DNA from 3 places in the Stenotrophomonas sp. YJH_SMC_27 genome. Region 2 is predicted to be linked to each of the others. Evidence: predicted binding sites of a transcription regulator. Region 2 holds the regulator's gene; each other region holds the start of a gene.

Region 1 (4,239 bases), on a different contig from region 2:
CGCATGGTGGCGCTGCACCAGCACCTCGCGCAGGCGCAGCGGACGATGCAGCCAGCGGCGCAGCAGGCGCCCGCCCATCGGCGTGACCGTACTGTCGAGCACGCCCAGCAGGGTGCTGCGGGTATCCCCGTCCACGCGCGTATCCAGCTCCAGGTGGCGGCGGGTGGCGGCGTTCATCGCGATCGCCTCGCCGGCGGTTTCCATCGCGATCGAGGTCAGGTGCGGCAGGCGCTGCTTCTGGGTCTCCTCGACATAGCCGAGCAGGGCGCCCGCGGCTGCGGTCGCGCGCGGCTTGTCATCGATGCCGAAGCCGCTCAGGTCATGCAGCTTGAAAAACGCCAGCAGCTGGCGGCGGCCGCTGTCGGCGTCGAACAGCCACGGTGCGCGGCGGCGCACCCCGGTGCGCTGGCGCAGGAACTCCGGCCAGTTCTCCTCGTCCGGCACCAGCAGCTCGGCCGGTTCCAGACGGGCCAGTTCGGCTTCCAGAGCGTCGTCGGTTTCCACTTCGTTGACCAGGAAGCGGCCGCCGGCCAGGTCGGCCCAGGCCAGGCCATAGCCCTGCTTGCTGCGCGACAGGGCCATCAGCAGGGTGTCGCGGCGCTCATCCAGCAGCGCCTCGTCGGTGACCGTGCCGGGGGTGACGATACGCACCACCTTGCGCTCGACCAAGCCCTTGGCCAGCGCGGGATCGCCGATCTGCTCGCAGATCGCCACCGACTCGCCCAGCGCCACCAGCCGTGCCAGGTAGCCTTCGTACGCGTGCACCGGCACGCCGGCCATCGGGATCGGTGCGCCACCGGAACTGCCACGCTGGGTCAGGGTGATGTCGAGCAGGCGCGCGGCCTTGCGCGCGTCGTCGTAGAACAGCTCGTAGAAATCGCCCATGCGGAAGAACAGCAGCAGGTCCGGATACTCGGACTTGGCTGCGAAGAACTGCTTCATCAACGGGGTATGTTCGGCGGACTTGTCTTTGGACATGGGACTCGTGAATCGGGGCGTCCGGCCGCGCCGGAGGGCGGCGGCAGCGGAGCCGGTACAGGGCCGTCCATGGTAACTGCTGGGGCGCAGGGCTGCCGCCACTGGTGGCGGGCCGGTGCGGCACGAAAAAGGGTTCAGGCCGGGACCAGGGTGATCTGCCGATGGCTGTCGAAGATCTGCATGACGATCTCGAAGTAGGTCGGGCCCTCGCCCTGTCGCACCGCCTGCAGCCGGCGGGCGATCGCCCGCGCGTTGAAGCTGCCTGGTGCGTCCAGCTTGGCCTGCAGCCACTGGCAGGTCGCCTCCACGCCCAGCGCCGCACGGCTGTGGGCGATATCGCGCCAGATCAGCGTGGCCTGCGCGTGGCCAGCCAGTGCGCCATAGCCGCCATGCAGCAGGTCGTCCAGTGCGTCCAGGCTCGGCCCGAGCTGCCATGCCTCGCCGGCCATGAACACGCGGTTGATCTCCGTGTAAAGGCTGGCGATGTCATCGATGGCGGCGCCTTCAATCTGCAGGACGAGGGTCATGCGCCGACTGTAGCGTGGTCCGCGCTGTTGTTGATGGCCCAGCACGAGAGAGCTTTGCGCGGTCGCTCCGGGCTGAATGCCATATGGCATCGCGGTGCGCCTTTGCCACAGGTCACGACGGGCGTCGAAGGATGCGTAGAGGGCCAGCGACGATGCGAATCATTGCACTGGCAACGTGGTGGCTTGCTCTGCAGTGGGCGGACGCCACGCCGCCATGCATCTTCTGCATCGGTCATGGATGCCAGGGACTACTCCGGAGAAACACCGATACTGAGCGCGAGTTCATGAGGCTCTCCCGAGAAAGTATCGAACGTTCTTTCCCAGGCCAGAGGCGGAAGGAAGCGTGGCACATGCCTCTGGTGGCTTCTTCGCAGCCCAAGTTAATGCTGGCTACTCGTTCTCCATGCGCCGTCACCGGCTCGCAAAATGAATAACCCGCATTCAGGTCGAATATTGGGTGGTCCGATGCACGTTTGCAATGCGCGGCTGCAGGAATTTGCCGGTGCGCGGTTTTCACAACAGCCCGCACATTTCAGGATATCTGGATCGATACAATAATATCGGCCCATAAAGTTTCCCCTGCCTGCGCCGCCATCGACCGTACGGCCATTGATCAAGGGAATTGAGATGCTCGCCTTACGCAACCTCCGAGTGGGATCCCGGCTGGGCGCCGGGTTTGGTTTGCTGCTGCTGTTCATCGTCGCCATCGTCGGCCTGGCGTTGTACGGAAATCACCTGAAGTCCACCCAGTTCGAGAAAGTGGTGGACGTCAACATGGTGAAAATGCGGTTGTTGAACGAGATGCTGGATACCAACAATGCGGTGCTGATGCAGCGCCGGCTGATGGTGATCAAGCGCGGTGAGGATTTCGACAGGGATTATCGGAAGGCGCAGGAGCTGTCGCAGGCTTACGACGCCATATGGGCCAAGTACATCAAGATTCCGCGTGATGCCACCGGCGATACGCTGGTCGCGCGGATCGACGCGGCACGCAAGGCCACCGACGCGTCCACCCGGCAACTGCATGAGCGCATGAAGGCCGGCGATTTCGACGGTGCAGCCAAGGAGCTGCTTGCCGAGCAGGGCCTGGCGACGGCCTGGAACGAGGCGATCTCCACCCTGCTGCGGCACCAGGAGGTGCTGACGGCGCGCAGCCGCGAGGACTACCGCGCGACCGAGGCGTGGACCGGCACCTTGTCGATCGTGTTCGGCGTGCTGAGCCTGATACTCGGCTCGCTGGCCGCATGGGCCATCACCCGCAGCCTGACCCGGCCGCTGGAGGGAGCCGTGAAGCTCGCCGATGGCATCGCCAACGGGCGGCTGGACAGCAGCATCGACGCCTCCGGCAACGATGAGGTGACGCAGCTGCTCAGGTCGATGCAGCGCATGCAGGCGCAATTGCAGTCTGTGATGGCGGCGCAGGGGGAACTGGCTCGCCAGCACGATGCGGGCAGCCTCAGCTATCGCATGGATGAGAGCGCCTTCCCCGGTGACTACGGGCGCATGGTGCACGAGACCAATGCGCTCGTCGGCTCGCATGTGCAGGTGCAGAACCGGTTGATCGAAGTAATGAAGCACTACGCCAGGGGCGATCTGTCGGTAGACATGGATCCTCTGCCGGGCGAGAAGGCCGCGATCACCCAGGCGATGGACGAGACCAAGGCCAGCCTGTCAGCGATCAACGGTGAGATCCGCAGGCTGGCGACGGCAGCAGCGGCGGGGGACTTCAGCCTGCGCGGTGACGAGCAGCGCTTCGCTCACGATTTCCACGACATGGTGGCCGGGCTCAACCGGCTGATGCAGACCACCGACGGGAACCTGGTGCAGGTATCGCGCCTGTTGCAGTCCATCTCGCGCGGTGACCTGACCGTGCGCATGCAGGGGGACTTCCACGGGGTGTTCGCCCGGATGCGCGATGACTGCAACGCCACCGTCGACCAGCTCACGCAGATCGTCGGCCGCATCCAGGCCAGCGCGTCCAGCATCAACCTGGCGGCAGGCGAGATCGCCGCGGGCAACACCGACCTGTCGCGGCGCACCGAGCAGCAGGCGGCGAACCTGGAAGAGACTGCGGCGTCGATGGAGGAACTGACCTCCACCGTGAAGCAGAATGCCGAGCACGCACGCCAGGCCAATCAACTCGCGATCGGCGCGCACGGTGTCGCTTCGCAGGGCGGCGAGGTGGTCGGCCAGGTAGTCACCACGATGTCGGCGATCGAGGCCTCGTCGAAGAAGATCGCCGAGATCATCTCGGTCATCGATGGCATTGCTTTCCAGACCAACATCCTGGCGTTGAACGCGGCGGTGGAAGCCGCGCGAGCCGGTGAACAGGGCAGGGGCTTTGCGGTGGTGGCCAGTGAGGTGCGCACACTGGCACAGCGCTCGGCGGGTGCGGCCAAGGAAATCAAGGGCCTGATCGAGGATTCGGTTGGCAAGGTCGCCGACGGCTCGGCGCTGGTCCGCCAGGCTGGCACCACCATGGGCGAGGTGGTGGCCTCGGTGCAGCGGGTGACCGACATCATGGCCGAGATATCTGCCGCATCGCAGGAGCAGAGCTCGGGCATTGAACAGGTCAACCAGGCGGTGGTGCAGATGGACGAGACCACGCAGCAGAACGCGGCGCTGGTGGAAGAGGCCAGCGCCGCGGCTCGTTCCATGGAGGAGCAGGCCAATCTGCTGGCCGAAGCGGTTTCGGTGTTCCGCATCAGTGCGGCAACCACGGCCGCAGCCGTGC
Region 2 (4,239 bases):
TGGTATCAACGCGCACCGTGTGTTCGGCCTCGGCCAGCGGCTTGGCCGCCGGCTTGGCCACGGGTGTCGGTGCAGCGACCGGGCGCGGCGCGGGCGCCGGCGCCGGTGCCAGGACTGCAGCAGGCTTGGCACCCGGTGCGGCGCCACCGTGCAACTGGTCGAGCAGGGCTTCGAACTCGTCCTCGCTGATCAGGCCGTCGTCGGCTTTTTTTGCCGGCGCGATCGCAGTCGGAGCATTGCCACCGTGCAGCTGGTCGAGCAGCGCCTCGAATTCGTCGTCGGTGATCAGGTCGCTGCCCCCCGCAGCGGGTGCTGCGGCGGCGGCGGGCGCAGCCACGGCAGCCCCTTGCACGTCGAACTGGGCGATCAGGTCCGGCGGCGCATAGCCCGGCTCGGTGCCGGACGACACGGCGTCCAGCATCGACTGCAGGTAATCCAGTGATTGCTGGGCCGCGTCGAAGTGGTGGGCCTGCAGCACGGCCTGGCCGGCGCGCGCCGCGCCCAGCGCCTCCTCAGCGGCGTGGCACAGCTCGACCATGGCAGTGACGCCGAGGAAGCCGGCGCCGCCCTTGAGCGTGTGGTAGCCGCGGAACACCGCATTGAGCTGGTCGCTGTCCTGCGGTGCCTGCTCCAGCGACACCAGCTGTTCGCCGAGGCGGTCCAGGATCTCCTGCGCCTCGATGATGAAATCGGCAGTGATGTCGTCGGATACCGCGCTCATGCTTACAGCCCCAGATCCGACAACAGGTCGTCGGCGTCGTTCTGCGAGACCGCGTGGCGGTCCAGTCCCTTCAGTGCCGGCCCGGCCAGTGCCGGGTCGGTGCGATGCTGTTCCGGCGGCAGGCCGAGTGCGCCGAAGCCCTCGTGCACGCGGCGGACGATGCCGACCACGCGACGGATGATCTGCCCGGTCAGGTCCTGGTAGCTCTGGGTCAGGGCGATCTCGGTCAGGTTGTGGCGGATGCGCTCGAGCTGCGCGTCCTGGCCCGGCTGCAGGCCTTCGGCACGCAGCAGTTCGGTCAGGCTGCGGCATTCCTCGGCCAGGTCCAGGGTGCGGTGGGTGGCCTGTTCGGTCATCGCCACCACGTGGTCCAGGCGCGCGCAGGCGTCATCCAGCTCACCGGCCTCGCTGGGCACGGTCGGCAGTTCACCCAGCGCCTGTCCCAGCTCGCGGGCCAGCCGCGACAGGCCGCTCATCATCGGCTGCGTGCGCAGCGCGACCAGTCCGTCGATGCGTTGCCGCCAGGCAGCTTCGTCACCGGACTCCAGTGCGTCCAGGGCTTCCTGCAGGCGCAGGGCCAGGGCGTTCTTGTCGACCGTGGTATCCATCAGGCGCTGGCCGCCAGGCGTTCGAAGATCTTGCCGAGCTTCTCTTCCAGCGTCTGCGCGGTGAAGGGCTTGATGATGTAGCCGTTCACGCCGTTCTGGGCGGCTTCGATGATCTGTTCGCGCTTGGCTTCGGCAGTGACCATCAGCACTGGCAGGGTCTTCAGCTTGGCATCGGCGCGGATCGCCTTGAGCAGCTCGATGCCGGTCATCACCGGCATGTTCCAGTCGGTGACGACGAAATCGAACGACTGGCTCTGCAGCAGCGACAGCGCGGCATGCCCGTCCTCGGCTTCGGCGGTATTGGTGAAGCCAAGATCGCCCAGCAGGTTCTTGACGATGCGACGCATGGTCGAGAAGTCGTCGACGATCAGGATGCGCATGTTCTTGTTCAAAGCAGAGTTCCTTTGTTGTTCATTCCGGGTGGCCGGGGGCAGCCGCCTCGGGCATGTTCACTCTTCCAGGCCGGCGTCGGCCGCCTCGAAAATCTTCAATCGTCCACGCAGGCGCAGCACGGCCTGGCCGTGGATCTGGCAGACCCGCGACTCGCTCACGCCGAGCACCGCGCCGATCTCCTTCAGGTTCAGTTCCTGCTCGTAATAGAGCGAGAGCACCAGCTGTTCGCGCTCGGGCAGGTGGCCGATGGCCTTGCCCAGCTCGCGGCCGAACTCGCCGCGCTCCAGCACCTGCTGCGGGGTCGGGCCGCCCTGGGCGACGGTGTCCAGCTCGCCCTGGTCCTCGATGCGTGACTCCAGGCTCAGCACCTGGCCACGCGCGGCGTCTTCCATCAGCCGCAGGTATTCGGGCAGCGGCATCTCCATCGCGGCGGCCACTTCGGTGGCGCTGGCGGCACGGCCGGTGCTCTGTTCCAGGCGGCGGATGGTGGCAGCGGCGTCGCGTGCGCGGCGATGCACCGAGCGCGGCACCCAGTCGCCACGGCGGATCTCGTCGATCATCGAACCGCGGATGCGGATCGAGGCGTAGGTCTCGAACGAGGCGCCCTGGTCGGCGTCGTAGCTGCGCGACGCTTCGATCAGCCCCATCATGCCGGCCTGGATCAGGTCGTCCACCTCCACGCTCGCCGGCAGGCGTGCGGCCAGGTGGTGGGCGATGCGCCGCACCAGGTCCGAGTGCTGGGAGATGACCTCGTTGGCCGCCGAGCGCTGGACCTCCCGGTACTGGGCTGCGCCTTTCATGCGGCCACCCCGCGCTGCTTGAGAATGCGCTCGAGGAAGAACTCGACGCCGCCACGCGGTTCGGTCGGCGCCTGCCAGCGTGCGGTGCGGCGCGCGATCTCGGTGATCGCCAGCGCGGCCGGGCTGGACGGGTAGGCCTTCACCACCGGTTGCTGGCGCTGCACCGACAGGCGCAGCCAATCATCCTGCGGCACGCAGCCCAGGTAGTTCAGCGAGACATCGGCGAGGAACTTCTCGCACACGCGGGTCAGCTTTTCGTACAGCACGCGGCCCTCGTTGGGGTCGCGCACCATGTTGGCCACCACCTGGATGCGGTCCACGCCGCGCTCGCGCGACAGCACCTTGATCAGTGCGTAGGCGTCGGTGATCGAGGCCGGTTCGTCACAGACCACCACCACGGTGTCCTGCGCGGCCTGGCAGAAGGTCAGCACGCCGTCGGTGATGCCGGCGGCGGTATCGACCACCATGATGTCCAGCTCGCGTTCCAGTTCGGAGAACACGTTGACCAGGCCGACATGCTCGGCCGGGGCCAGCTCGGCCATGTGCCGGCGGCCGGAAGCGGCCGGGACGACCAGCACGCCGTTCGGGCCTTCGACGATGACGTCGTCCAGCGAGCAGCGGCCGGCCACCAGGTCGGCCAGCGTAAAGGTGGGGTTCAAGCCCAGGATAACGTCGATGTTGGCCAGGCCCAGGTCGGCGTCCAGCAGCAGCGTGCGCTTGCCCATGCCCGCCAGCGCCACAGCCAGGTTGGCCGAGACGTTGGTCTTGCCCACGCCGCCCTTGCCGCCGGTCACCGCGATGGTGCGCACAGGGCCGAGCGGCTCGCTGCGGGTGGCCGACAGCGGGAAGGTCTTGGTCAGCTTGGCGTACTCACGCGACGGCATGGTTCAACTCCGGGTTGCAGGGCATATCGGCCGCTCGGCGCAAATCTTCAAGGCGAAGTACGAGATTGGCTGCACTGGCCCTATGCAGGTCCTCCGGGACGTCCTGGCCATCGGTCACCCAGGTGATCGGCAGGGCGTGGTCCACCGCCACCGACAGGGCGTTGCCGAAGCGGCCGGTCTCGTCCAGCTTGCTCAGCACCAGGCCCTGCAGGTTTGCCGCACCGAAGCGGCGCACCACCTCGTCCATGTCGCCGAAGCTGGTGTTGGCCGGGAGCACCAGCAGGGTGCGCACCTGGCGCGCGGCGCGCAGCCACTGCAGCTGGGCGGCCAGGGCACGGTCACGCGGGCCCAGGCCGGCGGTATCGATCAGCACCAGCTTGTAGTCCTTCAGGCGTTCCAGCAGCTGGTCCAGGTCGGTGCCGCTGTTGGCCTCGTGCACCGCGATGCCGAGCTGGCGGCCGTAGCCGTAGAGCTGCTCGCGGGCGCCGATGCGGGCGGTATCGGTGGTGACCAGGGCGACGTCACGCGGCGCGTGCTTCTCGGCGAATCGCGAGGCCAGCTTGGCGATGGTGGTGGTCTTGCCGGCGCCGGTCGGGCCGACCAGGGCGATCACGCCGCCTTCTTCCAGCGGGTCGACCGGGGCGATCGGCAGCTTGCGCGAGATCAGCCCCAGCATCAGGCCGCGGCCACGATGGGCTTCGGTCTCCAGCGGGATCTGCATGGCCACGTCGCGGGCCAGGCCGGCATCGAAGCCATATTCGTCCATCAGGTCCAACGCGGTGGCGCGCACCGGGCAGCCGCGCAGGCGCTCGTCGGTGAAGCGGTTCATCTCG
Region 3 (4,239 bases), on a different contig from region 2:
TCGCCTCCAGCACCAACTACAGCTACTACCTGGAGAAGGTGGAAGGGCGCACCAGCTGGAACCCGTTTGAAGGCATGTTCTGAGCCATCAGACCTGCGCAGGGATGCGCGGCAAGGATGCAAGCGACGCCCGGCCCCCGCCGGGCGTCTTCGTTCTCTGGCTCAGGCCGCGCGGCGTGCCGTGGCCATCGGCCCGGCCTGCAGGCGGAAGCGCGACACCGCCACCGCCAGCTGCTCGGCCTGCTCCTCCATCGCGCGGGCTGCTGCACTGGCTTCCTCCACCAGTGCAGCATTCTGCTGGGTGGTTTCGTCCATCTGCACCACGGTCTGGTTGACCTGCTCGATGCCGGCCGACTGTTCGCGCGAGGCGGCCGAGATCTCGGCCATGATCTCATTGACGCGGCCGACCTGACCGACGATGTCCTGCATGGTGCGTCCGGCACCGTGCACCAGCTGCGCACCGGCTCCGACCTGTGCCACCGAAGCGTCGATCAGCTCCTTGATCTCCTTGGCGGCACCCGCTGAGCGCTGCGCCAGCGCACGGACTTCGCTGGCAACCACGGCGAAGCCACGGCCCTGCTCGCCGGCGCGCGCGGCTTCCACCGCCGCGTTCAATGCCAGGATGTTGGTCTGGAACGCAATGCCATCGATCACCGAGATGATCTCGGCGATGCGCTGCGACGAGGCTTCGATCTGCTGCATCGTCTGCACCACCTGGCTGACCACCTCGCCCCCTTCGCTGGCCACGCCCGCTGCGGAACCGGCCAGCATGTTGGCCTGCAGCGCGTGGTCGGCATTCTGGCGCACGGTGGAGGTCAGTTCCTCCATCGACGCGGCGGTTTCTTCCAGATTGGCGGCCTGCTGTTCGGTGCGGCGCGACAGGTCGCTGTTGCCGGCCGCGATCTCGCCAGCGGCCAGGCGGATGCTGGCCGCCGACTGCTGGATCTGTCCGACGATCTGAGTCAGCTGCTGCACGGTGCTGTTGGCATCGTCGCGCATCACCGCGAACACCCCGTGGAACTCACCCTGCATGCGCGCAGTGAGGTCGCCGGCGGCGATCGCGCGCAGCAGCGTAGACAGTGCAGCCAGGTTGTGGTCGCTGACCTGCATCATTGTGTTCAAGGTCTCCACCATGCGGCGGAAATCATGCTCGAAGCGCAACGCATCACCGCGCACGGCGAAATCACCGGCAGCGGCGGCGGCGGCCAGCTGCTGGATCTGCTCGTTGATCGCAGCCAGGTTGCCCTTGGTGGTTGCCATCGCGGCGGTGAATGCCGCCTTCTCGCCCGGCAGCGCTTCCATGTCCACGCTGAGGTCGCCCACGGCGTAGCGCTGCATCACCTCGACCAGGCGCTGGGTGACCGCATTGCTGGAGGCCACCAGCTGGTTGCTGTCGGCCACCATGCGGCCGTACTCGCCCGGGAACGCCGCAGCATCCATGCGGTAGCTGAGCTCCCCGGCATCGTGGCGGCGCGCCATTTCGGCCTGCGCAGCCATCACTGACTGCAACTGCCCACGCATGCCCTGCATCGCGTCCAGCAGGCGCCCCACTTCGTCGTTGCTGCGCGCCGGCAGCGTGCTGTCCAGCTTGCCGGCGGCGACATCACCGGCCACGCGCACCGCTTCGGCCAACGGGCGGATTGCCAGGCGGCGCAGCAGTACATGGACACCGGCGCTGAGGCTCAGCGCGGCGATCACGCCGACCAGCAGGGTCAGCCACAGCAGCTGGCGTGCCTCAGCCACGATCACCGCGTGCGGCATCACCACGCCCAGGGCAAAACGCTGCGGCGCATCGCCGACCCGCAGCGGTACATACACCCGCACATTGCCGGCCGCATCCGGAGTGAAGGCCTCGAACCGACGGTCGGCGGCAATGTCGGCCAGCATGCTGCGGGTCTGCGCGTCGCTGCGCGGCTTGCCGATCTCGGCGGCATTGGCCGAGGCCAGCACCACACCCTTCGGCGACAGCAGTTCGACACGACCGGCCCCCATCGGCTTCAGCGTGGCCAGGTGCTTCTGCAACGCCGCCAGCGAGAAGTCCACGGTGAACACGCCCAGGAATCTGCCGTTCTCGATGATCGGCGTGCTCAGGGTGCTCATGAGCACCTTCTGGCCGGCGATGTCATAGGCGTAGGGTTCGCTGACCTTGGGCAGCTTGTCACGGCTGGGCCCCATGTACCAGTCGCCCGATCCGCTGGCGGTCTCGGTGTAATCGGTCATCACCGACTGCTGCGGCTTGCCGTCCTGCCAGGCCCAGTAGCTCATGTAACGGCCGGTGGCATCGTGAGCTTCGCTATTGACGAACTCCGCATCCTTGCCGTCGAAGGCATCGGCCTCCCACATGGTGCTCTTGCCGAGCCATTGCGGATGAGCACGCAGCTGTTCGCCGAGCACCGCCGCCAGGCTGGCGCGGTCGGGCACGTCGCCACGGGCACGCTGGGCCAGCACGCTTTCAACCATGGCATCGTTGCTGGCAAAGGCGGTGCCCAGGTCAGCCGCCACCTGGCGCGCCTCGGCGTTGGCCTCGCTGGTCATGGTCTGGCGCGAGGCGCTGATCAGACTGGCGCTGGCCTGCCGGTAGATCAGGAACGCGGTCAGGCCGAAGCACAGCAGCGCGATCACAGCGGTGCCCAGCATCAGCTTGTGGGCGATGCTGCCCGGGCGTTGGGCAGTGGCGGAGCGGGAAGAAGGCATGGGAGGGTCCGCAAGGCAATTCAGGACGACCGGCGTCACGAGGACACCGCGCAGGCGCGCGATCCGTCGCGCAGGCCACCGGCCGCCGGGCCGCGCCCGGTGCACGAGGCACACCGGGTTTAGCGGCCGGCCGCCATCGAGATTGAGGCCAGCGGCCTGCACATTCCTGAACCTGCTCAGGGTGGGCTCGGTGCCCCGCCCCCTGCGACCATCTCATTCGGCGACCCGATCCTTGATCCACTCCGCCCTTGGCAGCACCTCAATGCTGCCGGCGGCGTACTGCTGCAGCACGTCGTCCGGGCCGAAGCGCGGCTGCCAGCCCAGCACGCTGCGCAGGCGGGCACTGTCGTAGACGCGATCGATGCTCAACGGCAGCGGCCAGCCCCGTCGTTCGAACTCGGCCAGCAGCTGTGGCGCGCGGCGTGCCAGCACGCTGCGCGGGTGGGTGGCCAGCTCCAGGCAATCCTCACGCCGGAACGGCGTTGGAGCGCACGCGATGTAACGCGCGAAAGCGGCACCTTCGTCCAGCAGCAGTGCAGCATGCGCGCTGGCTACATCACGTGCGTCGATACCGCGGTGCAGGCGGAACATCGCCATGCGTTCGGGCGGCTCGGGGAAGCAGCGGGCCATACGCAGCACGCGCACGCTGAAGGCCGGCGCCGCAGCGGCTTCGGCCAGTGCTTCGGCCTGCAGCTTGGTGCGGTGGTAGATCGTGCGCGGCAACGGCTCGGTGTCTTCATCGATCCAACGGCAGCCACCGGCGACCACGGCGTGGCCGTACAGCGCGGTTGTACTGGTCAGCACGAATCGCCGCGCCCCGGCTTCGCGTGCGGCCTGCAGCAGGTGCGCGGTCGCCTCCACGTTGATCTGGTGGAACACCCCGTCCGGCACCAGGCCGACGTGGGGTGCGTGCAGGGCGGCGGTATGGATCACCGCGTCAACGCCCTGCACCGCCCGTGCGACAGCCTGGTGATCGGTGACATCGGCAATGATGCGGGTGGTGGCGAATGGGCTGCGATCCAGCCCCACCACTTCGTGGGAGGCCGCCAATGCGCCGAAGATCGCGCGCCCGATCCGCCCGGAACTGCCGGTCAGCAGAATCTTCATTGAGTCCATTCACTCGAAGCGCCCGGGAACTACCGGGATGCCTCGATTCTAGGCACGCTGCATGTCGTCTGCGATAGGGCGCAATTGCAATTGTGCGTTCATTCCCGCGAGGCCGATCGGGCCAGCAGCTGCCGCGCGACGAACAGCGGATCGTCACCGCCTACCGCGTCGGGCGTGACACCGGTGCGTTCCCAGTTGGTTCCGGTATGTAGATTGATCGGCTGCCGATCGGGAATGCTGATCTGATAGCCATCCGGCAGCAGCACAGGATCATCGACCATGTGTGCAGCGCCGCCGCTGCGCGTGCCGACAATGCGTGCACGGCCCAGCGCCTGCAGCGAGTAGGCGACGAACTCGGCAGCCGACGCGGTGCGGCGATCGATCAGCACGACCAGCGGCTTCAGGTAAGTGGGCAGGCTTGCCGGCGGCAGTGGTACCA

Evidence for each region. The regulator FliA, encoded in region 2, starts transcription of late flagellar genes. The targets are predictions, from matches to a motif close to TAAAGTTTNNCNNNCNNNGGCCGATAA.
Region 1: AC5P7R_RS00830 (methyl-accepting chemotaxis protein) is a predicted target of FliA. The motif match lies at 2,074-2,100, and genes of this name have one in related genera.
Region 3: AC5P7R_RS08195 (methyl-accepting chemotaxis protein) is a predicted target of FliA. The motif match lies at 2,813-2,839, and genes of this name have one in related genera.

Annotation. Positions count from the first base shown of each region.
Region 1 covers NZ_JCAFTA010000001.1:184,839-189,077, reverse strand. Annotated here, with positions in the region: gene mutS (DNA mismatch repair protein MutS) at 1-978, opposite strand, end outside; gene AC5P7R_RS00835 (barstar family protein) at 1,113-1,505, opposite strand; gene AC5P7R_RS00830 (methyl-accepting chemotaxis protein) at 2,133-4,239, shown strand, end outside.
Region 2 covers NZ_JCAFTA010000023.1:45,469-49,707, reverse strand. Annotated here, with positions in the region: gene AC5P7R_RS21720 (chemotaxis protein CheA) at 1-721, opposite strand, end outside; gene AC5P7R_RS21715 (protein phosphatase CheZ) at 724-1,329, opposite strand; gene cheY (chemotaxis response regulator CheY) at 1,329-1,721, opposite strand; gene AC5P7R_RS21705 (RNA polymerase sigma factor FliA) at 1,779-2,522, opposite strand; gene AC5P7R_RS21700 (MinD/ParA family ATP-binding protein) at 2,519-3,406, opposite strand; gene flhF (flagellar biosynthesis GTPase FlhF) at 3,393-4,239, opposite strand, start outside.
Region 3 covers NZ_JCAFTA010000004.1:96,858-101,096, forward strand. Annotated here, with positions in the region: gene AC5P7R_RS08190 (DUF2628 domain-containing protein) at 1-83, shown strand, start outside; gene AC5P7R_RS08195 (methyl-accepting chemotaxis protein) at 162-2,693, opposite strand; gene AC5P7R_RS08200 (NAD-dependent epimerase/dehydratase family protein) at 2,907-3,800, opposite strand; gene AC5P7R_RS08205 (S41 family peptidase) at 3,899-4,239, opposite strand, start outside.